DNA from 2 places in the Shimia sp. R9_1 genome. Region 2 is predicted to be linked to the other one. Evidence: riboswitches for the same ligand, from Rfam matches in the RefSeq annotation. Region 2 holds a riboswitch; the other holds the start of a gene.
The links. A riboswitch is a leader RNA that binds a small molecule or an ion and turns the genes downstream of it on or off. The one in region 2 is predicted to bind cobalamin.
Positions count from the first base shown of each region.

Region 1: linked by a shared signal. The riboswitch ahead of nrdH (glutaredoxin-like protein NrdH) and the one ahead of J7399_RS17355 (DUF4198 domain-containing protein) in region 2 are both predicted to bind cobalamin.

Region 1 covers NZ_JAGHRN010000006.1:120,046-135,827, reverse strand. The annotation lists gene J7399_RS17880 (FAD-binding oxidoreductase) at 1-1,137, shown strand, start outside; gene J7399_RS17875 (SDR family oxidoreductase) at 1,134-1,877, shown strand; gene J7399_RS17870 (hypothetical protein) at 1,894-3,528, shown strand; gene J7399_RS17865 (oligosaccharide flippase family protein) at 3,535-4,992, shown strand; gene J7399_RS17860 (hypothetical protein) at 5,490-7,235, shown strand; gene J7399_RS17855 (NAD-dependent epimerase/dehydratase family protein) at 7,380-8,372, shown strand; gene J7399_RS17850 (exopolysaccharide transport family protein) at 8,720-10,891, shown strand; gene J7399_RS21215 (GMC family oxidoreductase) at 10,982-12,394, shown strand; gene J7399_RS17840 (hypothetical protein) at 12,391-12,816, shown strand; cobalamin riboswitch at 12,985-13,174, shown strand; gene nrdH (glutaredoxin-like protein NrdH) at 13,257-13,478, shown strand; gene nrdI (class Ib ribonucleoside-diphosphate reductase assembly flavoprotein NrdI) at 13,484-13,912, shown strand; gene nrdE (class 1b ribonucleoside-diphosphate reductase subunit alpha) at 13,894-15,782, shown strand, end outside.
Region 2 covers NZ_JAGHRN010000006.1:2,536-18,317, reverse strand. The annotation lists gene J7399_RS17365 (extracellular solute-binding protein) at 1-228, opposite strand, end outside; gene J7399_RS17360 (LacI family DNA-binding transcriptional regulator) at 470-1,483, shown strand; cobalamin riboswitch at 1,591-1,791, shown strand; gene J7399_RS17355 (DUF4198 domain-containing protein) at 1,923-2,708, shown strand; gene cbiM (cobalt transporter CbiM) at 2,715-3,326, shown strand; gene J7399_RS17345 (cobalt ABC transporter permease) at 3,323-3,904, shown strand; gene cbiQ (cobalt ECF transporter T component CbiQ) at 3,904-4,686, shown strand; gene J7399_RS17335 (ABC transporter ATP-binding protein) at 4,683-5,339, shown strand; gene J7399_RS17330 (3-carboxy-cis,cis-muconate cycloisomerase) at 5,368-6,426, opposite strand; gene J7399_RS17325 (3-keto-5-aminohexanoate cleavage protein) at 6,456-7,292, opposite strand; gene pcaG (protocatechuate 3,4-dioxygenase subunit alpha) at 7,327-7,941, opposite strand; gene pcaH (protocatechuate 3,4-dioxygenase subunit beta) at 7,941-8,669, opposite strand; gene pcaC (4-carboxymuconolactone decarboxylase) at 8,685-9,092, opposite strand; gene pobA (4-hydroxybenzoate 3-monooxygenase) at 9,137-10,306, opposite strand; gene J7399_RS17300 (TRAP transporter large permease) at 10,388-11,701, opposite strand; gene J7399_RS17295 (TRAP transporter small permease) at 11,698-12,282, opposite strand; gene J7399_RS17290 (TRAP transporter substrate-binding protein) at 12,340-13,392, opposite strand; gene J7399_RS17285 (molybdopterin-dependent oxidoreductase) at 13,629-15,782, opposite strand, start outside.

The sequences.
Region 1 (15,782 bases), 120 kb from region 2:
GATGAAGACACCGGCACGCTTGTGGCAGAAGCGGGGTTGAGCCTCACCGAAATTCTGGACGTGTTTGTACCGCGCGGCTGGTTTCCTGCGGTGACGCCGGGGACAAAATTTGTCTCGCTGGCGGGGCTGATCGCGGTGGATGCGCACGGCAAGAACCACCACAAGGTGGGCAGCTTTGGCGATCACGTTCTGTGGTTTGATCTTTATTGCGCGGACGGGCAGATCCGACGCTGTTCGCCTGAGGAGAACACCGCGCTGTTTCATGCCACGATTGGCGGCAATGGCTTGACGGGGCATATCCTGACGGTGTGCACCAAGCTGCTGTCGATCCCTTCGGGTTGGGTGCGGCAGACCACCCATGTGGCGGAAAACCTCGCTGACGCGATTGAGATTTTTGAGACCCACAACGATGTGACCTATTCCGTGGCCTGGATCGACTGTTTGGCCAAAGGCGCCCATCGTGGGCGCTCGCTGGTGTTTCTGGGAGAGCATGCTGCGCCTGAGGAATTGGCTGCGGCCCAGCGGGATCTGCCGTTTGATATCCCCCTGCGCAAAAAGCAGCGGATGCCGATGGATGCGCCGTCCTGGGCGCTGAACACCTACACCATTCGCGCTTTTAACCGGCTCTATCACAAGAAGAATTCTCAAAATCTCGCACCGCAGCTCGTTGACTATGACCGGTATTTCTATCCGCTGGATGCGATCCTTGAGTGGAACCGGCTTTATGGGCGCGGCGGGTTTGCGCAGTATCAATGTGCGCTGCCGCTGGCTGAGTCTGAGGCCGGGCTGACCAAGCTGTTGACCGCGATTTCCGATGCGGGGCTTGGCTCTTTCCTAGCGGTGCTGAAGCGGTTTGGCCCCGGCGCGCCGCAGCGCCCTCTGTCGTTTCCGATGGAAGGCTACACGCTGGCGCTTGATTTCCAGCTGTCGCCGCGCGCGCTGACCCTGATGACCGCGCTTGATGAGATCACAACGGAACATGGCGGGCGTCTTTATATGGCGAAGGACAGCCGCATGAGCCAGCCGATGCTTGAGGCAGGATATGCCGAGGGCTTGCCTGCGTTTCGTGATCTGCGCGCCCAATCCGGTGCGCGCGGGCTTTTTCAATCTATGCAATCCCAGAGGCTGAACCTGTGACACCTGCCGACACCCCCGCATTGATCCTTGGTGCCCGGTCCGGCATCGCCCGTGGCATTGCCGTCGCGCTGGCCAAGCGCGGGCATCCCATTATGCTGGCCGCGCGCAATGCGCAGCGGCTGGAGGCGGATGTCTCCGATATCTCTATCCGGCACAGCGTGGAGGTGTCCGCGCATGATTTTGATGTGCTGGATGTGGCGGGGCATCAGAGCTTTCTTGAAAGTCTGCCGATGAAGCCGGGCATCGTTATCTGCGCCATCGGTGTGCTGGGTGACCAGGAGGCGGATGCGGGGGACAGCGCGGCGACCCGGCTGATTGTTGAGAGCAATTTCCTCGCGCCGTGCCTGTTTCTGGAGCGGGTGGCGACGCAGATGTCCGCTTCAGGGCGGGGCGGGCATATTGTAGGCATAGGCTCTGTTGCCGGTGATCGCGGGCGGGCCAAAAACTATGTCTATGGCTCCGCCAAGGCGGGGTTTGCGGCCTATCTTTCCGGCCTGCGGCAGAAATATGCGGCCAGCAGTCTGCATGTGATGACGGTGAAGCCGGGTTTTGTGCGCACCGCGATGACGGAGGGGATGGATCTGCCCGGGCCGCTGACCACCGACGCAGAGCCATTCGCCGAGCGCGTTGTGGCGGCGATGGAGAAGGGCAAGCTTGTCTATTACGACATGCGCTGGCGCGCGCTGATGGGCGTGGTCACGCATCTGCCCGAACGTATTTTTATGAAGACCAAATTTTGAAGAGATCGGACGGCAGATGTATCAGCCACATAAATTCCAAGATTTTATACTGGCCTTCGGGCTGACCTGCATTGGGGCGGCGCTGGCGTGGTTTCTGTCTGGCGGTCTGCCGTTCATTGGCATTGATGATGCGGCGATCACCCGATCCTATGCTGAAAACGTCGCCAATGGGGCGGGGTATGTCTACAACGTGGGCGGCGAAAAGGTCGAAGGCTCCACCGCGTTTCTGTGGATGAGCATACTGACGGTGGCCTATAGTCTGACGCCCACGCCGGAGTTTCTGATCATCGGATTATGTGCGCTGTTTGCACTGGGCGCGGTCTATATCACGCTGCGTCTGGTGCGGGCGCTGACCGATTGGCTGGACGTGCCAACCGGACCGGCGCTGTGGACCATGGCGCTCTTCCTGATGGCCAGCCCGGGGTATTTCATGTGGTCGGTCTGGACCATGATGGAGCTGGCGCTGTGGTCTATGATGGTGATTTGGCTGGTGTTTCTGCTGGCCAAGCGGGTGGAGGACGACTTTGGCCCCGGCAACGGGCTGGGGCTGGTTCTGGCAGCCGCATTGATGCCCTTGGTGCGTCCTGAAGGTATTTTGGTGGCAGTGGGGCTGATCTGTCTGAGCTTTTTGCTCTCGCTGCGGTCCTGGCGCGTTCTGGGGCTGTCTGTCCTCGCGGCGGGCGGCTCCTTTGTGGCGGTCACCTTTTTCCGGCTGAGCTATTTTGGCCAGCCGTTCCCCAACACTTTTTATGCCAAGGTTTCCTCTGACCGGCTGCAGGGGCTGGCGGACGGGATGAAATATCTCTTTGATTTCCTGCTGCGCAGCCCATTCACGGATATTTTGGTGATGATCTGGCTGGGGCTGACCTTTTGGGCGCTGTTTGAGGCGCGGCACAGCCGCCCCGGCACGCGCGCGCTGATCGTCGCAGCCGCGGCCATTTTTGGCCTGCTGATGACCTATGCGGCGCTTGGTGGCGATCACTTTGTGCTCTGGCGGTTCTATCAGCCGGTGGCCCCGTTGCTGCCAATTGCGCTGGCGCTTCTGGTTGCTTTGGGGGCTGGGATGCCCTCCACAACCCTTGGTGCGGCGAAGGTGGCCGGCGCGGTTGCTGCGCTTGGCATCATGTTGATTGGCTGGGGGCAATATTACCAATCACGCTTTGATATCCGCAAAGAATATGTGCTGGTGGAGCAGGGGCTCGATTTTGGCGCGTTCCTGAATGAGGTGGAGCCGCGCCCCTCAATTGGTGTGGGTCCGGCCGGCGGCATTGCGCTGGCGTATGACGGCCACATCTATGATCTGCTTGGGCTGAACTGGGTTGAGATGGCGCATGCCAATCCCGTGAAGATCGGGATGCGCAACCACGCGAGTTTTGACAAGCCGACATTCTGGAAGCACCAGCCGGATGTGCTTGCCGCCTTCAACCGGGCCTGCACAAAAGATCAGGGGCTGGCGTTCTGGTCACATGCGGACAGCGCGTTTGACGGGCTGTATTCGGATGCGGATTTTCGGGCGGCCTATGTGCCGGTCGCCTTTCGAAACACGACCCAATGCTGGCCAAGTTTCGCGCGGCATGAGTGGTTGGCAAAAGCGACCCCAAGTGATGCGATCCTGGTCTATGATTGGGCAGATGTGATCAAGCTGGACTGATCCGCTATGGGCTCTGAAAACGGCAACACCGGCCATTCCACCAAGGGATTTTTTGTCAACGTCGGCTCGCTTGTGTCTGCGCGCCTGTTTCTGGCGTTGTCGCAGATTTTGGTTTTGCCGGTGGTGGCGCGTTATCTCACGGTGGATGAGTTTGCCCTGATTGCCATGGCGATGTCTCTGATCGTCTTTTGCAGCGTTTTGAGCGATGCGGGGCTTGGGCGGTCGTTGATCCGGACGCCGGAGTATGACCATGACGAATGGGTCAGTGTGTTCTGGCTGCTTGTGATGGTGGGGGGCGGTTTGATGGCTATCATTCTGCTGGCCGCGCCGCTTTGGGCGTCATTTTTTGAGCAGCCTGAGCTGGTGAAGATCATCGCGGCGCTGTCGGTGGTGCCTCTGATGCAGGCCATTGCCGCCACGCCCAACGCAGAGATCGAGCGGCGGGAAAATTACACAGGCATTGCCAAGGTGCAGACCATCACCACGGTGTTTAGCCTTGGCGCGGTGGTGATACTTGCGGTGCTCGGCGCCGGTGTCTGGGCGCTTGTCGCGCAACAGCTGGCGCTGGCCGGGGTCAGATTGGCCGGTATTCTGTACCTGTCCGAGTTTCGCCCCACGCGGGTATTCCGCCCCGCTCTGGTGAGGCCGCACCTTGAGTTTGCCCGAAATGCTTTGATTGTGTCGGCCATTTCGGCTGTCAAAGCGCAGTCAGCGGTGATGAGTATCGGGAAGTTCAACGGGGAGGCGGCACTGGGTCTGTTCTCCATGAGCGCTCGATTTTCCAAATTGCCTCAGTTTGGGCTCGTTGGACCAGCGTCCACGATTGTTTACGTTCGTATGGCGAAGGCTCAGCATGATCCCAAGCGGCTGGTCGACATCTATCTCAGCGCGATGAACCTGATGGCGACGGTTCTGTTTCCCATTCTGGCCGTGACAGCGGCTGCGGGGACGGCGGTGTTTACCGTGGTGCTCTCAGATGATTGGGCGCAGGTTGCACCGATTTTTGCCTTGTCGATTGCAGGGCTGACATTTGAGGCAATTGCGGTGGTTTTACTGTCCTGTATTTTCCGGGCGACCAATCGCACCGACTTGCATGTGCGCCTTATGACGGAATCCGCGGTCCTCTATACGGTTATGGTACTCTGCGCCGCTGCATTCTCGGATGTGCTCGGCGTGGCGACGGTGATCACGGTCTGGGGGCTGGTCATTGTGCCGCGTGGTTGGATTTTGGCGCAGAAAATCGTGCCGATCAGCCTGGCAGATTGCGTCAATGCGATCGCCGCGCCGCTTCTGCTTTCGGTAGGTCTGGTCTGCGCCCATATTGGGCTGCGTACACTCTGGGAGCCGGGTCATGTTGTGGAAATTCTATTGTCCGGGGGGCTGCTTGTGGTGGGACTTGGCGGCACCATTTTGATGCGCCGCAAGACACTTCTGGAAGCGATTGGGACGTTCAAACAGGCCTGAAAAAGTCAATTTGCGCAGCTTTTGTGCAGCGGTGTTTTTTCAAGGCATGAAATGCGCGGAAACGGGTGATCGCCATATTTGACTGGCAAAAATGATGGGAAGACGGTAAGAAATAGTATATTCTTTAACGTGTATTTTTCTGCATTTGTTCAATTTTGTTTTTTGTTTTGAGGAGTTGGCGACGCATGTGCGGGCACATGGCTGTTGTGGTCCCTAAGGGGCATCTGTTTGAATATTGAAAATCCGGAATTCAGTCAGATGATTTGGGGGGTAGCGGAGTTGTAATTTTGGGTGTTCACGCAATTTTGCATGCGGGAAAGCAACACTCGAGCTATCATCAACCAAAGACAAAACAACATGTATGCATATGATATTTGGTCGAATATTCTGATTATATATTGCTGAATTTCTTTTGGGGGTGCGGTTATTGGGATGCCGCCTGAAGACGAAGCATTTGGTCGTCCGTTATTTTCTTGGGCGATCCAAGGAAGTGAATTGTGTTTGGAAGTTTAGAAGAAAATACTGCGCGGCCCGGTCGGGATGACACCAAATCGCACCTGCTGCGACTTCTGGGAATTGGCCTGATTTCGTTTGTGATGGCGATGCTCACCCGGGTGGGGCTGATCAACCATCCTCTGATCTATGATGAGCTTTATCAGTATTTGCCCTCGGTGAGTTGGCAGGAAAATCAGACCTTCACGGTGCTTGACGGGATCTATGACCGTGCCGCCCGGTTTTCGCAGTTCATAGCTTTCAGTTTTGACGTGATTGGTGAGCAATCGGCCTTTTCGGCGCGGCTGATTCCGTCGGTGATCCCGGGCGCGCTGTTGGTGGCGCTTATTGTGTCTTGGGCTTATCACGTTAGCGGGCGCGTCGCGGCGCTGATTGCGCTGTGCTTTTTACTGTTTTGGCCCAACGGCATTGAGGTTTCCCAGTACATCCGGTTCTACTCCGCCCAAGGTGTGCTTTTTGTGGCGGGCGCCTTGCTGGTTTACACCGCGCTGACGGAGATTTCTTCTGTGATCTGGCGCGCGGCGGCGCTGGTTGCGGCGGCTGTTGCGTTCCTTGTGGCGCTGGATTTGCAGATGCTGACCGCGCTTGGCGTCGGGGCGATCCTGCTGTGGGTGCTGGTGGTTTATATGCCTGGCTGGCTGCGCCGGTACCCCATGCTTTGGTGGCTCAATGGTGCTATCGTGCTTGGCCTGGCGATCTTCTTTCTCAGCGGTGTGGCGTCGGAGGAAATCAACTGGCTTTGGACCACTTACAACTGGGAACCTTGGCCGCATGTGGATGATACGACGTTTTATCACCGCAATTTCCGCGACAATTACCCGACCTTCTGGACGCTGTTTCCGGTGATTGCGCTGATTGCGCTGCGGGCCAATTTTATGCCGGCCTCGTTTTGTCTCGCGCTTTTTGTCACCACCTTTCTGCTGCAGTCGTTTGGCGGTCTGAAAAACATTCGCTACCTCTATCCGACGATGCCGTTTTTCTTTGTTTTATGGGGCATTGGCTTGCAGGCGGTGCTGCCGGTGTTTTGGCGTTTCCTGAAGACCAGCGCGACGGAGGCGTCGGGCAATTTTGTGCCAGCAGTGCTGAAAAAGCCTCTGGCATTTGCGGTTTTGGGGATCAGCGCGGGCTTTTTGATCTTTGCCAATCCCGCCCTGCCACGCAGCGCCAAGCTGATCCTGGGCCAAGATGAGAACATGCTGCTGGGTAAGACGCGCTGGCAGTGGGAAGGCGCGGAGGCGTTTTTGACACCCTGGCTGGCGGACAATCCTTTGATTGTCACGGACGAGGAGATGCGGGCTGTGGAATGGCTGGGGGACTTTGATCTCGCTTACAACAAGCCCAGATTCTCCGAGCTGCTTTATAGCGTCAGTCCTGATGCACCGCCTTTTTCGGTGGATCGGCGCACCGGACGGCCGTTGATTGGAGACTATGCTGATTTCCGTCTGGTGGTGTTTTGCCATCCCGTAGGTGTTTTTGTCACAAACGAGGCGGGTGCTCGCAATGGCAATATTTTGCGTCTGCTGCAGGAGGCGCGGAGCGCGGATTTGAGTGTGTCGCTGCAGACCGGCCGGGGGATGGCGATGGTTGGCTGGCGGCACAAAGCGCATATGGAGCTGCCGGAAGACTGTCGCAAGGTTCCGAATTTTGGTGATCCGTCTGCGGCCGGTCGGATTCTGTCTGGTGAATCCGTGCCGTGGAGTGTCGCGTCGTCCACAGTTCGGACACATTGAGAAGGGGATATTCTGTCGGCCAAAAGCGTGACTGCTTTCCATATTTGAGGACAAGGTTCACGAAACTGCGCCGCAGGTCGTTTAAGTTTTGGGGCAGATATTACGGATCTGCTTTTGAGAATTGATTTTTAGGAGTGCGAATTTATGAGCTCGGAGCCAATTTATCTCGTCACAGGTGCCGCGGGTTTTGTGGGAGAGCATCTCGTGCGGCACCTGAAAGGCGCTGGTGTCAAAGTGCGGGCGATGGTGCGCAAGCCCGCGCAGGCGGAGGCGTTAAAATCTCTGGTAGATGAGGTGGTTGTCGCGGATCTCGCGCAACCTGAAAGCCTGCCTGCGGCCGTGGAAGGGGTGGCTGGCATCTATCATCTGGCGAGTATTTTCCGGCAAGAAGGGCTGCCGGATGAGACTTTCTATGACATCAATGCCGAGGGCACGCGGCGCATTTTTGAAGCGGCGATTGCGGCCGGGGTGCCGCGCATCATTCATTGCTCCACCAACGGTGTGCACAGTGACATTGATCACCCTCCGGCAACCGAAGACTACCCCTTCAAGCCCGGCGATATCTATCAGGAAACCAAGCTTGCCGGTGAGGAGATCGCCTCAGAGTATTTTGCGGATGGTCGTATGGCTGGCGTTGTGCTGCGGCCGACGATGATTTGGGGGCCGGGCGATGACCGGACGCTCAAAATGTTCCGCATGATCCAAAAAGGGCGTTTCTTCTTTGTCGGTGATGGCGGCACGCTGCACCATTGGGTTGATGTGCGCGATTTGGCGGCGGCGTTCCGGCAGGCGATGGAAAGCGACGTCAACAATGAGGCTTTCCTGATTGGCGGGCGAGAATATGTGTCATTGCGCAATATCGCAAACGAGATCGCCGATCAGCTGGGCAAACCCAAACCAAGTTTGCGTGTGCCGGTTGGGCCTATGATGCTTTTGGCGCATGCCACGGAAATTGTCTGCAAGCCCTTGGGAATTGAGCCGCCGATTTTTCGGCGCCGCGTCGGATTCTTTATCAAAAATCGCGCATATGACATTTCAAAAGCGCATCGCATTCTCAATTTCCAACCCAAGCAGGATATTGCAGGGGAAATTGCAGATATTATCGAGGCTTACAAGAGTGATGGAAAATTGGCCTAAGGTCATTGAATTTAAGATTGCCGCCCAATTTGCGCCTGATTTTTCTGTTAATATTTCAATTATGAAGAAAGGATAGTGACGTTTAAACCACATGCTTTGTCGATATTGCCCGGTGTTAACCAGCTTAACGTAATTTTATTGTAGGAAAGTTGCGTGCATTGCTTAGCATAAAATTGATTTTGCGGTTTGAAGCCGAAGTTTAATAATACCACTGGGGAAGGGGTAAACGCTCGGTAAGTCTATGAGATTTCGAAATACTGTCGGGAAGAACCGCGACTCGACGGAATACAAATGAGTTTCTTTGAATACCAATGAATAGAGTTCTTTCACCTGATAGAAAGTTGGAGATGCGTCTGCCCAAAGCTGCGACATCTGCTCCGAAAATGCTGGAATTTTCCGATGTTATTCGCGCGTTGCGGCATCGGATTGCGCTTGTGCTTGCCACGGGCGTACTTTGTCTGGGGGGCGCGGTTTACTACCTGTCGTCCATCACGCCGACCTATAGTTCCGGCGGCCAGCTTTTGTTGGGTGGGCAGGGGCTCAGTGAACAGAACTCTTTTGATCTTGTGGAAGCTCAGGTGCTGAGCAACGCGGTGATCGAGGGGGAGATCGCGATTATGCGGTCCAATGAAATCCTCATCAACGTGGTGCAGAAGCTCAATCTGGATGAGGATCCGGAATTCAATCCAAGTTTGCGTGAAAAGCAGGTGCCCAATCCGGTGGTGACCTGGCTCAAGGATACAGCCAAAACCATTCTGGGCCGAGGCGAGAGCGCAGCGGATGATGAGGTGGTTGTTGTTGAAACAGCCTCCAATACAGCGGTTTTGGAGGCGGCCTCTCTGAACGAGCAGACCCTCGGTGAATATGGCACCTCAGTCGGCATTTTGCGCAAGGGTCTGTCCATTCGTCAGCAGGGTACCTCGTTTCTGATGGCGGTTCAGGCCACGTCGGAGAGCCCACAAAAGGCGGCGGCGATTTCCAACACGGTGATGACGGAATATATTCGCGTGCTTGCGGATAAACGGTTCCAGACGGCAAGCCGTTTCACCGGCTGGCTGGAGGGTCGGGTTGAGGAGCTTGCGAGCAACCTTGAAGAATCCGAGCGTGCCGTTTTGGAGCTGCGCAGCGTCATGGAGGCGGATGCTGACAATGGTGCCCGTCTGGATCAGCAGATGCAGGAGTTCACCACCAAGCTGGTGAACGCGCGGGCGGAGCTGGCGCAGGCAGAGGCGCAGGTGCGTCGGGCGACGCTGGTGAATGAGCAGGATGGCCCGCTGGCGACCGCGAATATTCTTTCCAATGATGCGATTTTTGAGTTCCGTCGGGCGCTGGTGGATCTGCGCCGCGAAGAGGCAGAGGCCTCACTGAGCTTTTCAGATGAGTCCGCGCGGATGGATTCAATCCGCCGTGCGATTTCCAAGACCGAGGCTGAGCTGGCCAATGAGGTTGAGAACCTGATTTTGCAGCTCAACAACCGGGTGGAGACACTGCGGCTCAACGTGCGCACGCTGGAGACCAGCCTGCGCAGCTTTGAAGGGTTGAACCTTGAGCGGTCGCGCCAGCTGATCGAGATGAACCAGCTGCAGCGTGTGGCCGACATCAACCGCCGTGTGTATGAGGACTTCCTGGGGCGGTATCGCGAAATCAGTGAGTTTCAGGAAATTCCGATCTCCGATGCGAAGATCATCCGTTATGCCTCACCACCCAGCAGCCCGTCTCACCCGCGCAAGAAAGTGGCGGCGATCCTGGCGCTGGTTGGCGGGCTTTCGCTGGGGGCGGCTTTGGCCTTCATGCTGGAGTGGCGGCCCAGACGGCTCTCTGAGCCGAGGCAGGTGTCGCGCGCAACTGGATTGCCGGTGTTTGGCAACACCCCCCGCTTGAAGAAGATCCGCTCGGCTGAGAAGCTGGTTGCACAGCTTTCCAACGATGAGGCCTTTGCGCAGGCGGCGCTGAAGCTGGCGGATAACATCAATCTGCACAGCGAACGATCGCTGAGGTCTCTGTTTGTGACCTCCTATGATGCCAACCAGAGCCGGACCAACACTGCGATCTTGCTGGCCTGGGCCAATGCGCAACGGGGTCGAAAATGTGTGCTGGTCGACGGAGATTTCCGCACCGCACAGCTGACGGATAGTTTTGGTCTGAATGAACAGGCGAACTTCTTGTCCGCCATTCACAGCGACAAGCCTTTGAGTGAATGTCTGGTGGTGACGGATACGGCGGATGGATTTGACTGTATCGGCGCGGAAGTATCGGCGGCGGATCCCTCTGTGCTTTACAGCTCTGAGCGGATGCAGGACATGATTGCCCTGCTGCGCAAGGTCTATGATGTGGTCATCATTGATGCGCCCAGTCTGGAGGACAGCTCCAACAGCTTTGCCGGTTTGAATTCGCGTGATCTGGGAATCTTCACGATTGAGACCAATAAGATGACGCGCGATGGCATGAACCGCAGCCTGAACATGTTGAGAGATATGGATCTGGGCGGCGCGGGCATTGTCCTGAATGGGGCCAAGTGAAGCGCAAAGCTGAGTGGCGGATGCCTGGGTGCATCGGCCACTTCGCTGTGCCCCGCGTGACATGTGTTTTGATCCAGACATAGGTGCCGTGTGAAACCGATTTCCGCCGCAGATGCTCAGAAGACATCCTGGGACGTGATCCTGGTTGGGACGAGCTTTGCCTCCTGTTTTTTCGCCTACAAGCTGAAAGGGCGCGGCCTGAGGGTTCTGTTTCTGGAGCGTGGTCCGTTTATTGATCATGACACCCAGCTGGAAACCCGCGTTCCGCACCCAACAGGCGGTGTGGCGCAGGAAAACAGCTCTGGCCAGCGCAAGGACTGGACCGTGCGGCACCAGTTTGGCGGCTGCTCAAACTGTTGGTGGGGGAACACGCCGCGCCTGCAGCCGAGCGATTTTGAGCTGTTTTCAAGATATGGCGTGGCGCAAGACTGGCCGGTGTCTTACGGCGACATAGAGCCTTACATGGTGGAAGCCGAGTATCTGATGGATATCGCCGGTTCCGATGAGGCGGGATATGCGCCCCGGAGTGCCCCGTTTCCGTTTCCGCCGCATGCGCCAACGCGGGCGGAGCGCAAGCTGTTTGCCCAAGAGCCTAGCTGGCAACCGATGCCCTGCGCGCGTTCCAATGGGGGGCGTCGCACCACCTGTTGTGTGTCTGGCGCCTGTAACCTGTGTCCGGTGGATGCGAAGTTCACGATCCTCAATTCTCTGGAGCTGTTTGAGGATGAAGGGTTTCATTATCTGCTGGATGCGGAGTGCCGCACTGTGGAGACTGCTGCGGGTCTCGCCACCGGTGTTGTGGCGCAGACAGCCGAGCTGGGGCCGATCACCTTACGGGCGGATTTTGTCGGGCTTGGGGCCAACCCGATCTTCAATTCGGCAATACTGCTGAGATCAGGCATTGGCTCTGATCTGGTGGGGCGTGGGTTGCATGAACAGGTGGGGCAGTTTGTTTGGGTGAACATTCCGTTTGACAACTATTATGGCGGCACTTCGCTGACCGGGATGGGATACGGATTTTACGATGGGGAGTTTCGTCGCGAGGCGGCGTCTGTCCTCATTGAAAGCTGGAATGCACCGCCGTCTTTGCGCCTTGAGAAAGGAAAATGGCTGCAACGCCTGAAGTTGAAGCTGGTGGCCGAAGATTTGCCGCAGGAGCAGAACCGCGTCGTGTTGAAAGACGACGCGCCGACGATTTTGTGGTCCGGGCACAGCGCCTATGCCTATGCTGGCCTTGCGCGGGCGCGTGAGCGTGTGTCCTCACTGATCCCATTTGACCATGAGATTGTCGGGATAGGGGGCATTGAGCCGACGGAAGCGCATATTATCGGAGGCACCCCCATGGGTACGGGCAGCAAAACCGGTGTGGTGGACAAAAACCTGCGGGTCTTTGGTGTCTCCAATTTGGCCTGTCTTGGGGCTGGGACCTTCACGACCGGGGCGGCTGCGAACCCGACGCTCACGCTGTCGGCGCTGTCGCTTTATGCGGGAGAGCAGCTATGAGTTTGAGGCGGCGCGCGTTTCTGGTGGGGGCAGCCGGTCTGGCGGGGGCGGTTCTGGTGCCTTTGACGCTGGGCGGCACCACGTCATTCCTGCGACGCACGCTGAAGGATCACTTTGGCCCTGAGGCTCTGGAGCTGGCGGGCATTGACGATTTTGTTGACGAGTTCGCCGCCTTGGCCGGAGAGGATGACCCGGCAAAGAAGATCGCGGCGGAGATGTACTTTGGCTGGCATGGGGATCGTGTGAAAATGATCGGCCCGGCCAAGGCGATACAGGAGCGGTTTCTTTTCACCATCCTGCACCGGAGCAACATCATCGCGGTTCAGCAAGGCCGCGCGACAGAGTTTGAATACGGGTCCGTTGATCCTTGGTCACCGGTGTGCGGGCTCTATCTTTCCTCCTTCGCGGATGAAACGCTTTAGGTGAAACGCCGGTGTGCGGCTGGCCATTTTTCTGAGGGTGATGAGATCTTGCGCCGGGATGGCGGTGATGTGGATATCTTGGGCAGATATCCACAGAAACTTTGCATCCATCAACAATAAATCGAAGTCACAATGCCGCTATATATTGACACTATGTGGTGATCACACCCTATATAGGGGTGCTTCGGTTCTTTCGATTCCTGTCGAAGGCTAAGAGGGAAGCCGGTGAAATTCCGGCGCTGCCCCCGCAACTGTAAGCGGATAGCAAGGCTGAATATGCCACTGGGGGCATCCTCGGGAAGGCCAGCCAAGCGTTGATCCGCGAGTCAGGAGACCTGCCGAAAGTGCAAAATGATGACCACGAACGGAGGGTTCGGGGGCGCGTAAGAGGTGGTGCTGCCACTCTGCGTCCTCGGCTTTGACAAAAAGAAAGAGGACAGATGAGCATCATCGTTTATTCCAAACCCGCTTGTGTACAATGCACCGCAACCACACGTGCGCTGGACGCCAAAGGCATCAGCTATGATGTGGTTGATCTGACGCAAGATGACAGCGCGCTGAGCCATGTGACCGAGCTGGGCTATCGTCAGGCGCCAGTGGTTGTGGCGGGTGCGGATCACTGGTCGGGCTTTCGCCCTGACATGATCGCTCAGCTGGCCTAAGGGAGGTGAGCCGCCAATTTCCGGCGCTTGTCTACTATTCCTCAAAATCGGGCAACACCCACCGGTTTGTGACGCGGCTCGGTATTGAAGCCGCGCGCATCTCGGAGGATCCCGACGCGCCGCTCCCTGACCCCAAAGAAGCCTTTGTTCTGATCTGTCCGACCTATGCGGACGGGCAGGGGCGGGGGGCTGTGCCCAAACAGGTGATCCGTTTTCTCAACGACGCCACCAAACGCGCCCACCTTGTTGGGGTGATTGCCACCGGCAATCGCAACTTTGGCGCCACCTACGGGTTGGCCGGGCGCGTCATCGCCGAAAAATGCAACGTCCCGCTGCTCTACACCTTCGAGCTGGCTGGCACCGAAACTGATATTTCCCGCGTCCGTGCGGGGCTGGAAAAGATTGGGAGACCGCTATGCTCGACAGCACAGTGAACGAGCAGGACTATCACGCACTCAACGCGATGCTGAATCTGTATGACGCGGATGGCAACATCCGCTTTGACGCGGATCGCATGGCGGCGCGTCAGTATTTCCTGCAGCATGTGAACCAGAACACCGTTTTCTTCCACTCGCTGGATGAAAAGCTCGGCTATCTGGTGAGCGAAGGCTACTATGAAGAAGCGGTTCTGGATCAATATTCCAAGAACTTCATGCGGGCGATCTGGGAAGCGGCCTATGCCAAGAAATTCCGGTTCCCGACCTTCCTCGGCGCCTTCAAATATTACACCTCCTACACGCTGAAAACCCGCGACGGGCAGCGCTTCTTGGAGCGCTATGAGGACCGTGTGGTGATGACCTCTCTGGCGCTGGCGCGCGGGGATGAGGATCAGGCCATGGCCTTTATGGAAGAGATTCTGGAGGGCCGTTTCCAGCCGGCCACGCCGACCTTCCTGAACGCCGGTAAAGCTTCCCGTGGCGAGCTGATCTCCTGCTTCCTGCTGCGTCTTGAGGACAATATGGAAAGCATCGGCCGCGGCATCAACTCGGCACTGCAACTCTCCAAGCGCGGCGGTGGTGTGGCGCTCTTACTGACCAACATCCGCGAGCATGGTGCGCCGATCAAAGGCATTGAAAACCAGTCCTCGGGCGTGATCCCGGTGATGAAGCTGCTCGAAGACAGCTTTTCTTACGCCAACCAGCTGGGCGCACGTCAGGGCGCAGGCGCGGTCTATCTGAACGCGCACCACCCCGACATCATGCGCTTTCTGGACACCAAGCGTGAAAACGCCGACGAGAAAATCCGCATCAAGACGCTGTCGCTGGGCGTGGTGATCCCCGACATCACCTTTGAACTCGCCAAGAAAAACGCCGATATGTATCTCTTCTCTCCGCATGACGTGGAGAAAGTTTATGGCGTGCCGTTCTCTGAAATCTCGGTGACTGAGAAATACAATGAGATGGTCGAGGACAAGCGCATCCGCAAATCCAAAGTGAACGCGCGCGAATTCTTCCAGACCATTGCCGAAATCCAGTTTGAGAGCGGCTATCCCTACGTGATGTTTGAGGACACGGTGAACCGGATGAACCCGATTGAGGGCCGGATCAACATGTCCAACCTCTGTTCGGAAATCCTGCAGGTCAATGAGGTGTCCGAGTTCAACGAAGACCTCGGCTATGCCAAGATGGGCAGCGATATTTCCTGTAACCTCGGCTCGCTCAACATCGCCAAAACCATGGACGGCAAAGATCTGGGCCGCACCGTGGGGGCCGCGATCCGCGCGCTGACAGCCGTGTCTGAGATGTCCGCAATCGACTCCGTGCCATCGGTGCGCAAAGGCAATGATGACAGCCACGCCATCGGCTTGGGCCAGATGAACCTGCATGGCTTTCTTGCGCGTGAGCACATTCACTATGGCAGCCCGGAAGGCATTGAATTCACATCGGTTTACTTTGCCGCTGTGGCTTTCCACGCGATCCGCACCTCCTGTGATCTGGCGCAAGAGCGCAAGGCTTCCTTCAAGGGTTTCGAGCGCTCTGACTATGCCTCCGGTGTGTTCTTTGACAAATACACCGAACAGGACTGGTTGCCGGAGAGCGAGAAGGTCAAAGCACTGTTTGAGGGGCTCGATCTGCCCACCCGTGAGGATTGGGCTGCACTGAAGGCAGACGTGATGAAACACGGCTTGTTCAACCGCAACCTTCAGGCGGTGCCGCCGACCGGCTCGATCTCCTACATCAACAACTCGACCTCCTCGATCCATCCGATTGTGTCCAAAATTGAGATCCGCAAAGAGGGCAAAATCGGCCGCGTCTACTATCCGGCCGCCTTCATGAACAACGAGAACCTCGAGTACTACCGTGA
Region 2 (15,782 bases):
CTGTTCGCCAGCGCGGAAGGCGGCGATGCCTGCGGTCAGGGCTTCTTCATAGGTGCCTTTAAAAACCGGGGTGATTTTGTATTCGTCTTGAGACGCGTTGAAGTCTTCGGCGATGGCATTCACAGTTTCGCCCAATGCACCGCCCATAGCGTGCCACCAGGTGATTTCAGTTTCAGCAAAGGCAGAGTTTGCCGCCATTGCGAATGCGGCCGCAGCCGTGCTTGTCATGAAATGTTTCACAATCGGTCTCCAGTTGAGTCGGTAAACCCTGTTTGGATTCACCAGCGTTTTCCGACCCCCATTGCCCTCTGACAAAGGTGATCTGTGTAAATTCTGTGCGCCTGCAGATTGCTCAGCGCGAGGGTTGTGCAATATCTGCACACGTGTTCAGGTAGCGAAGATATGCGACAGTTCTGTGAAGCGAATTTTGCGTTTTTGTTAAGTTTCACCCGGGAGGCACCAAGCGGAGATGAATCATGGCGTTGACAAAGAGCGGCCCAAATCACGCCGGGTGACCGCCCAAGCGGTAGCAGATGCAGTTGGAGTGTCTCGTTCCGCTGTGTCCCGGGCATTTACCGAAGGCGCATATCTGGACAACGCGAAGCGTCGGGCGATTTTGCAGATGGCCGCGAGAATGGGGTATCAACCCAATGCCTTGGCTGCAGGGCTTCAGGGAGGCAGATCCCACCTTGTCGCCATCTTTGTTGGAAATATGCGCAGCGCCTATGACTCTATGTTTGTCAGCCAGCTGGTACGAGAGCTCAATGGGATCGACAAATGGCCGGTTCTGATCGATGGCGGCGGCAAACGTGCTGCCACGGCCATTGACGAAATCATGCGCTACCCGCTGGACGCTCTCATTCTGCGCGGGGGAAGCATGTCTGCTGACATCGTCACCCATTGCGCGCGCTTTGGCATACCAATGATCTCCTCGGGTCGGCCGGTAGATGCATCCGGAGTTGATAACGTCTGCTGTCGCAATGCGCTTGGGAGCAGGCTGATAACAGAGCGGTTGATAGCCAGCGGGAGAAAACGGTTTGGACTTATTGCAGGCCCAAAGGATTTTCATTCAGCTGAAGGCCGCCGAGAAGGCGTGCTTGATGCCCTCGGTGAAGCAGGGCTGTCTCTGCGATGTGAAGCTTTCAGTGACTACACCGTGGATTCTGGTCACCAGATTGCGCTTGAGATGCTGGCTTCCAATGTCATTGATGCCTTGGTTTGCTCCAATGACGCTTCCGCCATCGGTGCTCTGGCGGCTGCACGCGAACTGGGGCGCGCGGTTCCGGGTGAATTGGCGATTGTCGGCTTTGATGATATCGACATGGCCAAGTGGCCGATGTTTGACCTGACCACTGTGCGCAACCCCATTGACGCCTCCGTGCGCGAGATCATTGCGCTCTTGGAGCGCCGACTCGCCGATCCCACGAAAGACGATGAGACTGCCTACGTCGATCCCAGCGTCGTTGAACGCGGCACGCACTAATTTTTGGGCAATCTCGCGCCATTCCGTTTCATATTTATCTACTTTGATTCCGCAATTGTGTCCGCTGAGGTCGCAATCCGTTATTGACCCGCTCTCCCCGCATCTGGCAAGAACGCGCCATGTTCGGTTCCGGGTTAACCCGGAAGCAATAGGGAATGTAGTGCGGCGATATCGGTGCCAAATCTGCAACTGCCCCCGCAACTGTAAGCGGCGAGCACGGCTGAAAACGCCACTGGGGTTTCCCGGGAAGGCCAGCATCGTGTTTTGACCCGCAAGTCAGGAGACCTGCCGGACATGCGCCCTTGGAAGGGGCGTTCATTATCGGCGACGGGGTGTGCGCCGGGTCCACTTGGTTTGGAAGCTGAGTGGCTCCGTGCTCTCCGAAGTCACACAAAAATAAATGCGCCGGGGAAGGCGCAACGTGATAAGGACCAAACAAATGAAAAAGCTGCTTTTGGCGGCCACCGCTGCTCTTTCCATCCCTGCGATGGCGCAAGCGCATTTTCTTCTGGAATACACCGAAGACACGATGATTGAGCGCCCCGGTGACGTTCCAGTCAAGCTTATTTTCTGGCATCCACACGAAGCGGGTCATGTGATGACCTTGGACAAGCCTGAAGAATTTTTCGTTATCCACAACGGTGAGAAAACGGATCTCTTGGGTACGCTTGAAGAGACCACCTTTGACGGTCCTAACAACAGCGCAAAAGCATTTTGGGGATCGGTTCCGGTAAAGCGTTCGGGGGACTATGTCGTTGTGACGGTGCCCGCACCTTACTATGAAGAGTCCGAGGATATCTACATTCAGCAGATCACCAAGACCTATCTGAACCGCAACGAGCTGCCGACCGACTGGGATCAGCCCCAAGGGCTCGCAACCGAGATCCTGCCCCTGAACAAGCCGTACAACATTATTGCGGGATCGACCTTCACGGGCCGTGTTCTGAGCGAAGGTCAGCCGGTGGCGGGTGCTGAAATCGAGATCGAATATATGGCAGCGGAGCCAGATCTGGAAGGCACCGGAGCCAAGGCAGCGACTGCGTCGCCTCTGCCAGGCGGCGCAATCGTCGCGATCTCTGACGACAATGGCTACTTCACTTTCGGTGTGCCAAAAGCAGGTTACTGGGGTTTTGCCGCTCTGGGTTCTGGGCCGGCAACCGAGCATGAGGGCAAAGAGCTGAGCCAGGATGCGGTGATCTGGATCCGCGCTTGGGATCTGGAGTAACGCTTCATGCACATTGTTGACGGAGCCTTGTCCAATCCGGTTGTCATCGGCGGCGCACTCGCAGCGGTCGGCGGCATCGCGATGGGGCTAAAATCGCTGGACCTTGACCGCATTCCGGCTGCTGGCGTGTTGTCGGCAAGCTTTTTTGTGGCATCTCTGATTCATGTCCCGATTGGCCCGTCATCTGTGCATTTGATTTTGAACGGTCTGGCCGGGCTCTTGCTCGGCTGGGCCGCATTTCCCGCCCTCTTTGTAGGGTTGCTTTTGCAAGCGGTATTCTTTGGCTTTGGCGGTTTAACCGTGCTCGGGATCAACGCCGTCAATATCGCGTTTCCTGCGGTATTAGCCTGGATGTTGTTTGGCCGCCTAATCGGCCGAGGCTCGCCTGTTCAAGGGGCAATCTGGGGCGGGATCGGCGGGGCCTTTGCAATTGCGGCCACAACCGCACTTGTCGCGGTTTCATTGGCACTTTCAGGCGAGGAATTCATTCCCGCGGCGAAACTCGTGTTTTTCGCCCATATTCCCGTGATGGTCGTTGAGGCCTTTCTCACGGGATTTGCGATCTTGCTCACGCGCAAAGTCAAGCCTGAGCTATTTTTGAAGGGGCGAGCCGCATGAAAAAGCTGATATTAATGTGTGTGCTGGTTCTTTCACCGCTGCCTGCCCTGGCCCATAAGGTGATTGCCGGAGTGTTCCCGTCGGGTGATGCGATCGAAGGAGAATTAGGTTTTTCAAACGGTGACATGGCTGAAGATCAAGAAGTTGTCGTCACTGGTCCAGATGGCACCGAATTGGGGCGCACGATGACTGACGCAGATGGTTTTTTTGTGTTCACACCAAGCAGCCCGGTCGCGCATACATTTTTTGCCGATCTTGGTGCAGGCCACATTGCTGAGGTAACCATGCCTACCGAGGAAGTCGCGGAGATTTTGGGGGTTGCGGCAGAAATAGTGGATCCAGCACCAGCCGCCCTGTCAGGCTCAAATATCAGCGGCGTGACCGTTGCCTCGCTTTCTGAGGAAGAACGCGCCGCTATTGCCCAGACAGTTAGGGACGAGATGCGCCCCCTGCGTCGCGAGATTGCCGCGTATCGTGAGCACAATGACTTTCAGAGCATTCTGGGAGGCATTGGCTATATTGTCGGCTTGTTTGGGCTCGGATTTTATATTGCCGCACGCAAAAAGTTGGTGCGCTGATGGCGCACGCACTGGAACCACAAGCAAAAACGCTCTCTGAGGCTGGCAGAGCCAGTCTCTATGGCAAGCTCACAGAGCTTGATCCTAGGATGCGTATTCTAGCGGTGTGTCTTTTTGCTGTGGTGACCGTCGCTTTGCAAACACTGTCAACTTTGGTTGCTGCATTTTCGGTCTCCCTATGCCTGCTTATTCTGTCAGGCCTTCCCAAACGTCGAACCTTAAAGCGCATGGCGATGATGGACGGCTTCATCATATTCATGCTCGTGCTAATGCCATTCTCAATGCCGGGCGACGCGATGTTCACGGTTTTTGGCTTTCCGGCGAGCTGGCAAGGGCTTTGGAAGGCAATAGAGATTGCACTAACAGCAAACACAGTGATCCTTGCTCTCATGGTTCTGGTTGGGACAATGGAGCCGGTCACCCTAGGGCATGCTCTCCACCGTTTGCGATGCCCTGAAGTCTTGGTTCATCTCTTGATGTTCACCATCCGCTATATTGAGGTGCTGCGAGAGGAGTATCTCCGGCTCCGAGGGGCCATGAAAATCCGCGGATTTCGTCCGGGAACCAACTGGCACACATATCGAAGCTTTGGCTATCTGGTAGGTATGATGCTTGTGCGGGCCATCGAACGATCAGAGCGTATCCTTTCGGCAATGAAGTGCAGAGGCTTTTCAGGGCGGCTTTTCCTGCTACAAGATTACGCACTGACTCGGCGGGATCGCCTCTTTGCCGTTTCGATGTTCGCGCTTTGTGCGGGCCTTCTCATTCTGGACCACCTATGACGATCCTAAGGCTCGACGACATTCACTTTGCATACCCTGGCCACGCTCCAGTGCTGAGTGGTGCCTCACTGCATCTTGAACCTGGAGAGCGATTGTCCATTGCTGGGGCGAATGGTGCTGGTAAATCCACATTGTTTCGCATTGCGCTTGGCCTTCAGAAGCCAGACGCAGGTACCGTCACTATTTTCGGTAAGGAGCGCAGTGTCGAGGCCGATTTCCATGAGGTGCGCCAACGCATTGGCATGGTGTTTCAAGACCCTGACGACCAGCTATTTTGCCCCACGGTCGCTGAGGATATTGCCTTCGGGCCGCTCAATTTGGGGCGCAGTAAATCCGAAGCAATTGCCATCGTAGATCGTGTCCTCACCGACCTTGATCTGATGCATCTGCGCGATCGCATCACGCACAAGCTGTCAGGAGGCGAGAAACGTTTGGTAACCTTGGCGACGGTGCTTGCAATGGAGCCTGAGGCGCTTCTTCTTGATGAGCCGACAAATGCACTGGATACGAAGAACGAAGCGCGGCTTCTGGAAATCCTTCAGGGGCTGCCGCAAGCAATTTTGTTGGTCAGCCATACGCCCTCATTTCGCGAGGCCTTGGCTCCAGATACGCTGGAGCTGCGTGAAGGACAACTCGTGGACTTGCGCACTTAACCTGCCATCGCGTGTTACGGGGATACTGTTAGGCGGCTCCTATTCGCTCAACGTTTTTTAACAGCTCAGACGCTGTTTTAAGCGCGCTTCCGGTGACCAAAGCCATGTTGGGCAAGAGCATCCATTCCAATGTCCAAGAAACACCAGAACGTTCCTGTTCATGCAATGCCGCCAAGTGGATGCCCGACATCTGTGTGGCGTTAAACTGTGCAGAGACTACGAGTAGCTCAGCTTGTATCGGATTATGTTTGTGCGGCATTGCCGAGGAGCGGCCGCCACCCGAAACCTTAATTTCTTCAATACCTTGCTGCGCCATCAGTGTGATGTCCTGGCCAATCTTCCCGAGCGCTGTAGAGATGCAGGACAGCAGGTTGGCGAAATCTACAATGCTGTTCCGATTAGTATGCCAAGGCTGCCCTGGGACGGTTAGACCTAGTGCCTTTGCCATATGCAACGAAATCTGATCGACTTTATCTCCCAAGCTACTTTGATCCCCGACTGGTCCCCCTAGCTGCAAAGTAAACCCATTGGACTTCTGCGCGTGTAGAAGGTTTAGGCAATCCGCCAATCCATCCCTCCACTCCATCAGCCGATGTTCTGTGGAAATGGGCAGGGCTGCCTGCATGCGCGTACGCCCCATCAGAGGAGCATCTCCAAATTTTGATACCAGCGTATCGACTAGTGAAACAATTTCATTAAGGCGGTACTCAAAGAGATCGCAAAGGCGGCCCAGTGTCATCATCAATGAGGTGTCCACCACGTCTTGGGATGTCATGCCGATATGCAGCGCGGCGTGACTCCTTTGAGGGAATTGAGACCGCAATTCTTTGACAAGCGTAGGTACAACAACACCGTCAATCGCGGTGCCAGCTTTGAGCACCGACCAATCAGGGACAAAAGAATCTATAGCGTCGCATGCCTCTTGAACCGCGCTGTCAGGAACCAAGGCGTTAGCGCACAGAGCAGTCGAGTAAGCCCGTTCTACTGCAAGCATATGATCCAAACTGGTCTGACCGGAAAGCAGAGTGGCTGTTTCGAGGTCATCAAAGAGTCCAAATAACCAGTGATCTTGATCCTGAAAAATCATGTTTGAGGTCTCCCAGTGACCCGAGCTTGTTACGCAAACACAGGTGTGAGTTGCAGCATCTCGCGCGCTTGTTGCCATGTGGCGACGGGGCGTTGGTATTTTTCACAAAGTTCTGCTGCGCGGGTGACCAACGCTGCATTTGATGGCGCGAGCGTGTTGCGATCAAGGCGCACATTGTCTTCAAGACCGGTGCGTGTATGACCGCCAGCGGCAATCGCCCATTCATTCACCACGAGCTGGTTGGCTCCGATCCCGGCCGCGCACCATTCCGCGTTTGGCGCACGGCTTTGCATGGTTGCAACGTAGAAATCGAACACGTCTTTATCGACTGGCATGGCATTTTTTACACCCATCACAAACTGTACGTAGAGCTTGCCGGGCAACATGCCTTCAGCGTTCATTCGGATCGCGTGCAGGATGTGGCTCAGGTCAAAAGCTTCGATTTCTGGTGTCACCTTGTAGCGTCTCATTTCTTCTGCAAGCCAGGCGACCAGATCGGGCGCGTTAGGGTAAATCCTTGTAGGGAAGTTTACAGAACCGACAGAAAGTGAGGCCATATCTGGGGATAAGGGCAGCATGCCGCCACGTTCCTTGTCGGCCCCGGAGCGCCCGCCGGTGGAGAACTGAATGATGAGCCCCGGACAGTGCTTTTTTATCTCTTCTTGAAAACGCGCGAATTTATCCGGGTCTGAAGTGGGTGTTTGATCGTTATTTCGTACATGTACATGAACGATACTCGCTCCCGCTTCAAAAGCTGCCTGTGTGCTCTCGACTTGCTCTGCAATGGAGATCGGCACTGCCGGATTGTTCTCCTTACGTGCCACGGACCCCGTTATGGCGCAGCAAATGATGCAGGGTTTGCCCATCGTGTTTCCCTCCCTCTTTCCTCACACCCGATACCTAAATGTCAAAAAATACTGTTTCGCCCTCACCTTGAAGCGTTATGTCAAAATTATAAACCACTGCATCGCCTTGAATAACGCGTGTCGCAAGTAGGGAGGCACGGCGTTCTTCCTGTTCGATCAGATTGAGGGTAGGATCACCCGCGTTGGCCTGTTCTTCATCATCAAAATACAGCCGAGTATTCAGACCCAGATTGATACCTCGAGCTACGATCCAGAGATTGATATGCGGAGCCTGAACTCTGCCATTTGGGGCCCGCGTCTGGCCGGGCTTGATGGTCTCAAAACGCCACAGGCCAGTTTCAAAATCGGTAACCGCCCTGCCCCATCCCCGAAAACCTTCTTCTATGGCGCTGTCAGAACCCGCGTAGTTGCCGTTTGCATTGGCTTGCCAGACCTCGATAAGCGCGTCTTTCACTATCGCGCCAGTGCCGTCTTTGATGTGGCCTTCTATTCTAATCCGTTCCCCTTCGGCATTTGGTCCAGCGATGTCAGACCCAAGATCTTTATTGTAGATTTCAATGCCGGTGGCGCGAGGCGCGAGGCCAATATGGACATAGGGCCCAGCAGTTTGAGAAGGCGTTTCCTGTAAGTAGGGTAGTTTTTGCGCCATCAGTTACCCTCCAGTCGATTTTCAAATAACGTAGAGTGCTGTCCTCGTAGCACCACGTCGAATTTATAGGCCAAGCAATCAAAAGGAATGGCCGCATTGAGGTCGAGCGGTGCAATCAGTTGCTCAATCGCTTCCGGATCAGGAACGGCATTTACGATTGGGCATTTGGCGATCAGGGGATCACCCTCAAAATAGCACTGTGTAACCAGACGTTGCGCAAAGCCTGTGCCAAATACCGACAGATGAATATGTGACGGGCGCCAACTGTTAACCCAATTGCGCCAAGGGTAAGCACCGGGTTTTAAAGTGCGAAAGGCATAGTGCCCATTCTCATCAGTTAGAGTTCGGCCACAGCCACCAAAGTTAGGATCAAGTGATGCGAGATAGCGGTCGTTCTTGTGTCGATACCGGCCGCCAGCATTTGCCTGCCAGATTTCAACCAAAGTGTTTGATACAGGTCGGGCGTTTTCATCGAGCACTCGGCCATGCAGGATTATTCTTTCACCAAGTGGGACTTCACCATTTTGTGCGAAATTTTGGAGCAGGTCGTTGTCCAGCGGACCGATATCATGATGCCCAAAGACGGGTCCGGTCATTTCGCCAATCGTATTTTCCAAAGCAATCCGAGGATAGTTGGGCGAACGGCTGACACTGGTTTTGTACGCCTTTGCACGCGCGGGAGGTTGGCGTTGCATATCCCTCTGATAGAAACTCCCTGGTTTGGTCATGGGTTTGGGCCTCGCTCAATCGTTCATACTGCGCATAGGTAAAGGTGGATCGCCTTCCATTTCAGCATAAGTCTGTTTTGCAAGCTTCAAAGCATGATTTGCACGTGGCACCCCTGCGTAAATCGCCACATGTTGAAAGACTTCCAAAACATCTTCTTTCGATGCGCCTGTGTTGGCCGTCGCCCTGATATGCATGGGGATTTCATCGAAGTTTCCCAGCGCAGCCAATAATGCCAATGTAAGCATGGACCGTTCGCGGTCTGATATGCGACCGGATGCCCAAACATGCCCCCAAGCGGCTTCAGTAATGAGAGTTTGAAACGGATGGTCGAATTCGGTTTTGGCCTGCTCAGCTTGGTCCACATGGGCGTCGCCCAAGACTTTGCGCCGCACTTTCATACCTTCTTCAAAACGGTCCACCAAAGCTGGCCTCCCTGCTCCAAAACGTCATGCATTTTACCTCAAATTCAATAGGGTAGCCCAACATAGTTCTGGGCAAAGACGGTCTGAGCCGCGCTATTTTCTGCCAGAAACGCCACATCAGCTTGCTGCATCTTTCGGTCGAAATCGCTATCATCAGGAAAGCGGTGCAAGAGCTTTGTTGTTGCCCAGCTGAAACGTTCAGCCTTCCAAACACGCGCCAAGGCTTTGGCAGAATACTCATCGATACCCCGGGTGTCGCCCTCCTGATAGAACTGCTGAAATCCATTAAAGAGATAGTGCACATCTCCCATCGCAGAATTGAGCCCCTTCGCGCCTGTGGGTGGTACGATATGCGCGGCATCTCCACACAAAAACAGCCTACCCCAGCGCATCGGTTCGCTCACAAATGAACGAAGAGGAGCGATAGATTTCTCAATGGATGCACCCGTCACAAGTCTATCTGCGTACTCGTTTGGTATCCGGCGCTTTAGTTCTTCCCAAAAAGCTGTATCGCTCCAATCTTCAGGCTGATCAGTCAGGGAGCATTGTATGTAATACCGGCTCAGGTTGGCATTGCGCATGGAACACAGCGCAAAGCCGCGGTCAGACCCTGCATATATGAGTTCATCATGGACCGGCGGCGTTTCCGAGAGAACGCCAAGCCAGCCAAAAGGGTAGAGTTTTTCATATTCTCGCCTCAACTGAGCAGGGATTGTTGTGCGGCTTACCCCATGAAAGCCATCGCATCCCGCAATGAAGTCACATTTGATCGTATGTGTAAGCCCCTCCTGTTCATAGCTGACCGAGGGTGTGTCGGTATCTGCGCCTTGAATAGTGACATTTTCAATATTGAAGAGGGTTTTCGCACTTGCAAGCTCTCGGGCTTCGTAAAGGTCGCGCGTGAGCTCTGTTTGCCCATAAACCACCACGTGTTTGCCCGCGCGTTCAGAGAAGTTGACGCCAAATTGCATCTCACCATGGCAGATTACGGTGCCATCATGACGAAAGCACTCTTTTTCAAGCCGCTGACCAACGCCCGCCTTATGCATCAGTGCGACGGTGCCAGTTTCAAGAATACCCGCGCGAATGCGGCTTAGGACATGCGCTTTGGACTGTCGCTCAAGCACCACGGTGTCAATCCCGGCACCATGAAGCAATTGCCCCAGCAAGAGCCCAGACGGTCCTCCTCCAATGATGGTCACCTGCGTGCGCATCGTTATCCTCCCTGCCCCTTCTTTAGATATTGGTTAACAATCGCGTTAAAGTAAATTGATGTTCCGCCCTGTCGCCTTTGACTAAAGTATCAGAAACAGCGTGATTGTCGGAAAAAGCACCAGCAAGATGACGCGGAGTATGTCTGAGGAGACAAACCAAAGCACGGACCTGTAGGTTTCCATCATCGGCGTGGTTCGATCCATCGCGTTGATGATAAACAGGTTCATTCCGACAGGCGGGGTGATCAATCCGACTTCCACGACAATAAGAACTAAGATCCCAAACCAGATTGCGACATGTTCCGCGCTCATGCCGAAATCAAGGGCGCTGATCACAGGAAAGAAGATTGGAATTGTCAAAAGGATCATCGAGAGGCTGTCCATGAGGCAGCCAAATACCAAATAAAAAACCAGGATCAGGCTCAAAACCATCCAGGGACTAAGGCCCACACTCACCACCCAGTTTGAAAGCTCTTGCGGCACTTGGGTGAGCGCGAGAAACCCATTGTAAAGCGCGGCCCCCAAAATAATGAAGAAGATCATTGCCGTACTGGTGGCCGTCGCGACGATGCTATCAACAAAGATCTTCCAACTGAGGCTGCCGGATAACAAGGCAATGATACCGGTTCCTGCTGCACCTACCGCTGCACCTTCTGTTGGAGTGAACCAACCGAGATAAATTCCTCCGACAACCAGTGCGAAGATCAGCAGGACGGGCCAAACGTCCAGCAGTGCTTTCATGCGCTCTGCGTATGGAACAGCAGGTCGTGTACCAGCGGCATCAGGGTTGACCCGAACATAAATTGATATGGTCGCAATATATCCCAGCGCAGCCAAAAGGCCTGGGACAAAAGCCGCCAAGAAGAGCTTGGCGATATTTTGTTCGGTCAGAATAGCGTAAATCACCAGGATCACGGATGGCGGTATCAGAATGCCCAGCGTGCCTCCAGCAGCCAAAGTCGCCGTTGAGAACCCGCCTGAGTAGCCATATCGACGCAACTCTGGCAGGGCGACGCGGCTCATCGTGGCAGCTGTGGCCAATGAAGAGCCACATATCGCACCAAAGCCAGCGCATGCGCCCACCGCGGCCATTGCGACCCCACCTTTGCGATGGCCGAGCCAGCTTTCAGCAGCCTTGAAAAGCGCTGAGGACATGCCAGACAGCGTCGCAAACTGCCCCATGAGCAGAAACATCGGGATAATTGTCAGTGAGTAACTGGAAAAGGTGGAATAGGTCTCTGTTTTCAGGCGCGCCATGAACATATTGGTGCCGCCCATGGCAAAGTAGAGGCCGCCTATACCGCACAAGAACATAGCCAAGCCAATCGGCGCGCGCAGAAAAATCATCAAAAGGAGGACAGGGAAGGACAGATAACCCATCTCTAGCATGCTCATTGACCGCTCTCCTCGGAGCCGAGCAGATGGTCTCGCCCTGCAAACATTTCAATCAAGCGCATGGCCGCACAATAGATGCTCACGATTGAGGCGACACACGCAGCGATGAAGCTCAAGCCGTAGGCCCACCAGATCGGAAACTGCAGGATAAAGGTTGTTTCCCCATAGCTTAGCTTGTTCTGCGTCCCGACAAATAGGCGCCAGGTGATCAGCAAAATCACAGCGGACAGTACCAGTTCCCAGAATGCGGTGAGAATTCGATTAGCACCGCGCGGTAGAGCATTGGTGAAGATATCTACCGTCGCATGCGCTTTGTAGAGTTGGCAGATAGGTAAAAAAGAAAAGATAGCGAAAGCCACTCCCGCCTCGACCAACTCAAAGTCACCATTGATCGGCCCGACGCCGCTGCTGATCAACCCACCTGCCACCCTCTCCGACAAGCTTCCAAGAAGATCGGAATGGCCTAAGGTATTAAGTCCGCGGCCCAAAACACTCAGGCAAGTAAGCCCAACCAGTAGCGTGAGCACCACTCCGCCTGCCACGGCCATAAGCCGCGCGAGGCGTTCCACCCATTTGTACATGCCCGTACCCTCAATTTACGCCCCCGTTTTTACAGACGGGGGCATGTGCCTTCGCGCTTAGTTTTTGGAATTTTCGGCGATCAATTCGAGCGCCCGCGCGCGCAATCCCGTGCCATCCAAACCCTTGCCGTCCATTTCTGTTACCCAAGCTTCTGTGGTGGGCTGCGCAGCAGCTTTCCATTCATCCACTGCTGCCTCAGAAAGTGTGATGATATTGTTGCCGCGCTCCTTGGCTGCCTTAGCGGGACCGGCATCATCAGATTGCATCTGTTTGCCAGCAAAACCCGAAAACTCGAGCCCGGAATTTGCGTCAATCACGGCTTTCAGATCATCGGGCAGTGCATTCCAGCGATCTTTATTCATCGCGAAAATAAAGGTGGTTGTGTAGAGGGTTTCGTCTCCAAAAGTCGTATGATTGTCCACCAACTCGTTGACCTTGAGAGCCCCTGTGACCTCCCAGGGGATTACAGTCGCATCAATCACACCTTTTGAAAGCGCTTCGGGTACAGCGGGCACGGGCATACCGACAGATGTTGCTCCCATGGAGCCAAAGAGCTGTGTGGTGACACGCGTTGGCGCGCGCAGTTTGATGCCATTGAGATCAGAAACGCTTTCGATTGGTTTTTTGGAATGGATCAAACCTGGCCCATGCACCCACAAACCAAGCACTTTGAGCTGCCTAAAATCTGCGTCCATCATGGTTTCTTCGGCAAGCTGCCAATAGGCCCGTGAAACCGCTTCTGCACTGGTCATCGTGAAAGGAAGTTCGAACACTTCGGCACGTGGAAAACGCCCAGGCGTATACCCAGCAACGGTCCAGACAATATCTGCCACGCCGTCAATCGCCTGATCAATGAGCTGTGGCGGGGTGCCGCCAAGTTGCATCGACGGGAAACGCTGAATTTCGATCCGGCCCTCTGACGCTGCTTCGATTTTGTCCGCCCAAACATCCAGAATATTCTTTGGCACATTTGCCTGCGCAGGCAGGAACTGATGCATCCGCAATGTGACGTCAGCGGCAAACGCAGGCAGTGCTGACAATCCCATTGTGATCGCCGCACAGGCCGCCGCTCCAGCCGCTTTCACGAAAGTTCTTCGCATTTTGGTCATGTTATCCTCCCATTATGACCTAATGCGATGTTGGGAAAGCTGCGCGCGCGATGCAATGTTTTTTATCTATCGTCGTACCCGCAACTGCTGCCACCGCCTGTAATTTCGCTGTTTGCGGTTGCAATTTGGCGCCAATTCGCAGCGACTCCGGTGTTTCTTAGTTTGATTATTGCTAGCGCTGCGACAGTCCACATCCGCCGGATCAGAGTAAGCCCACGAGATCCACTGAGATGATATCAATCCGGCTTTGCGTATTTATCCAAGAACTCCAAAATCAACGCTTGTTGTTCTTCGTCTACCCCGGCATTGGGGAACATGCTTGCGGTAATGCTGCGCCATTGCGCCTTGGTATGTGCCGCGGGATCCTGAGGTACGTGACAAAGCGTACAGTATTCATAGAAGAGCTTCTCACCCGGATCCATGTTTGAGGTGAATTCTTCTTGGAGTCCGTCGGCCCTCTCTAACCCAAAGCTTGCCACATCCAGTGAAACTACTTCCGAGATCGTGGCTGGCCCGTTGTAAGCCATATTGGGTCCCTCAACATCTGTAGCCTTTCGCAATCGCGCCAGACAGCTATTGGCAGTGGTCGCTTGACTGAGGCCCGAGGAGCGGCGGCTCGATGTAAGCATATTGATAGCCCCTGAGTTGCAGCGCCCTTTACTGTCAAACGAGAACCACGCCCCTTCATAAAGCGACACCACACCGGGCATAATATTGTCTGTTACGCCTGCGCCAACAATCACTGCGCCGCGGTCGTTGTAGAGCTCGACAAGGTCGCCATCTTCAATATCGTGATCCAAAGCATCGTCAGTGTTGATCAATAGGAATTCGCGGTCTTCAATATTGAGCTCATGACGAAGATCGGACTGTGCGAACTGAGAATGAATGCGATTGTAAGGATGCGGGCTGACAACGTGCAATTGGTCCGACTCCGCGTTCCCAAGATACTCTGCTGGCTCAAGCCATGTTGGCATTGGCGGGCAGTCTTCTAAGTTCATATCTGCGATCGTCTGGCTGAAGAGCTCAATTTTCCCTGAAGGCGTCGCAAGAGGATTTGCAGCGGGATCTGTTCGGAAGGCGCCGTGCCGCACCCAATTAAATTCTTCAGGAGGCTGAGGGACGCGCGCCACACCGGTTTCCCAAAACTCCTCAAAGTCCATATACTCGGAAGCTGTCGATTTGTCGTAAGACGTTTGGATAATCTCCATCCGGTCTTGATTGTTCGTGAATTGCTCTTCCACATTGAACATTGCAGCTAGCCGCCGAAAGATCTCAAAATCGTCTAAACTCTCACCAAGGGGTTCGATGATTTTTCGCATCGCATACACTTTATCCTTGGAGTATGTGCCACCCGAGCTGATCTCATCGCGCTCTACAGTTGATGTTGCAGGCAAAACAATATCAGAAAACTGTGCTGCGGCTGTCCACCAAGGGTCTTGGCAAACAACCGTTTTGACCTTCTCCATCGCTTTCAAGAGCTCGTTGGTATCTTGTTGATGAGAGCCGAAGTTGTTTCCAGCATTGTAGATCATATGGACATCTGGGAATGTGAAAGTACCGCCGTTGCGTGTGAACTCTTTCCCAGGATTGAGAAGCATCTCATTCAGGCGAGAGGCCGGGCAGATCCCCACGACGCGATTGCGCCCTTGGGGGAGGCCTCCTGGTGCGCGTGCCTGAGCAAAAAGCGCGCCACCTTGCCCCCAGTGCCACGAGAAGCCAACCCCGCCGCCCGGCAATCCGATCTGCCCAATCATTGCGGCAAAGGCTGTTATCGCCCAATAGGGCATTTCGCCATGATGTGCTCTTTGGATCGCCCAAGAACCGGCAAACTGAGTGCGCGTGCGGGCGCAGCGATTGGCCAGCGCGCGAATACGATTGGCTGGAATTCCCGTAATGGCGGCCGCCCACTCAGGCGTTTTGTGAATGCCGTCATCTTTACCTTGCAGATAGTCGACAAAGCGTTCCCAACCCACGGTATAGGTTTCAAGGAAGTCTTTATCATACGTCCCTTTCTCAAAGACGTGGGTCGACATCGCGAGAAAGAGAGCCGTGTCTGTGTTTGGAATGATTTTCAACCACTGCGCTTTGAGCCATTCATCAGTCGTCGTACGTTGAGGATTGATTGAAATAACGCGAACGCCAGCTTCTTTAATGACTTCCCATCTTGGGAACATCGAATGGTCGGTTGTGCCGCCTTCAGCCCGGCCATTCTTGTGTGGGTCGGTGCCGATCAAGACAAAGGTTTCACAGTGTTTGAGTATTTGCCACCAAGCGGTCTGACGTGAATAAACCTCCATGTCTCCAAGAACATGCGGCATGATGATTTGGCCAGCACCACCGGAAAAATCGCCGACAGTTACAGACGCCCCACCAATTAGGTTGAAGAAGCG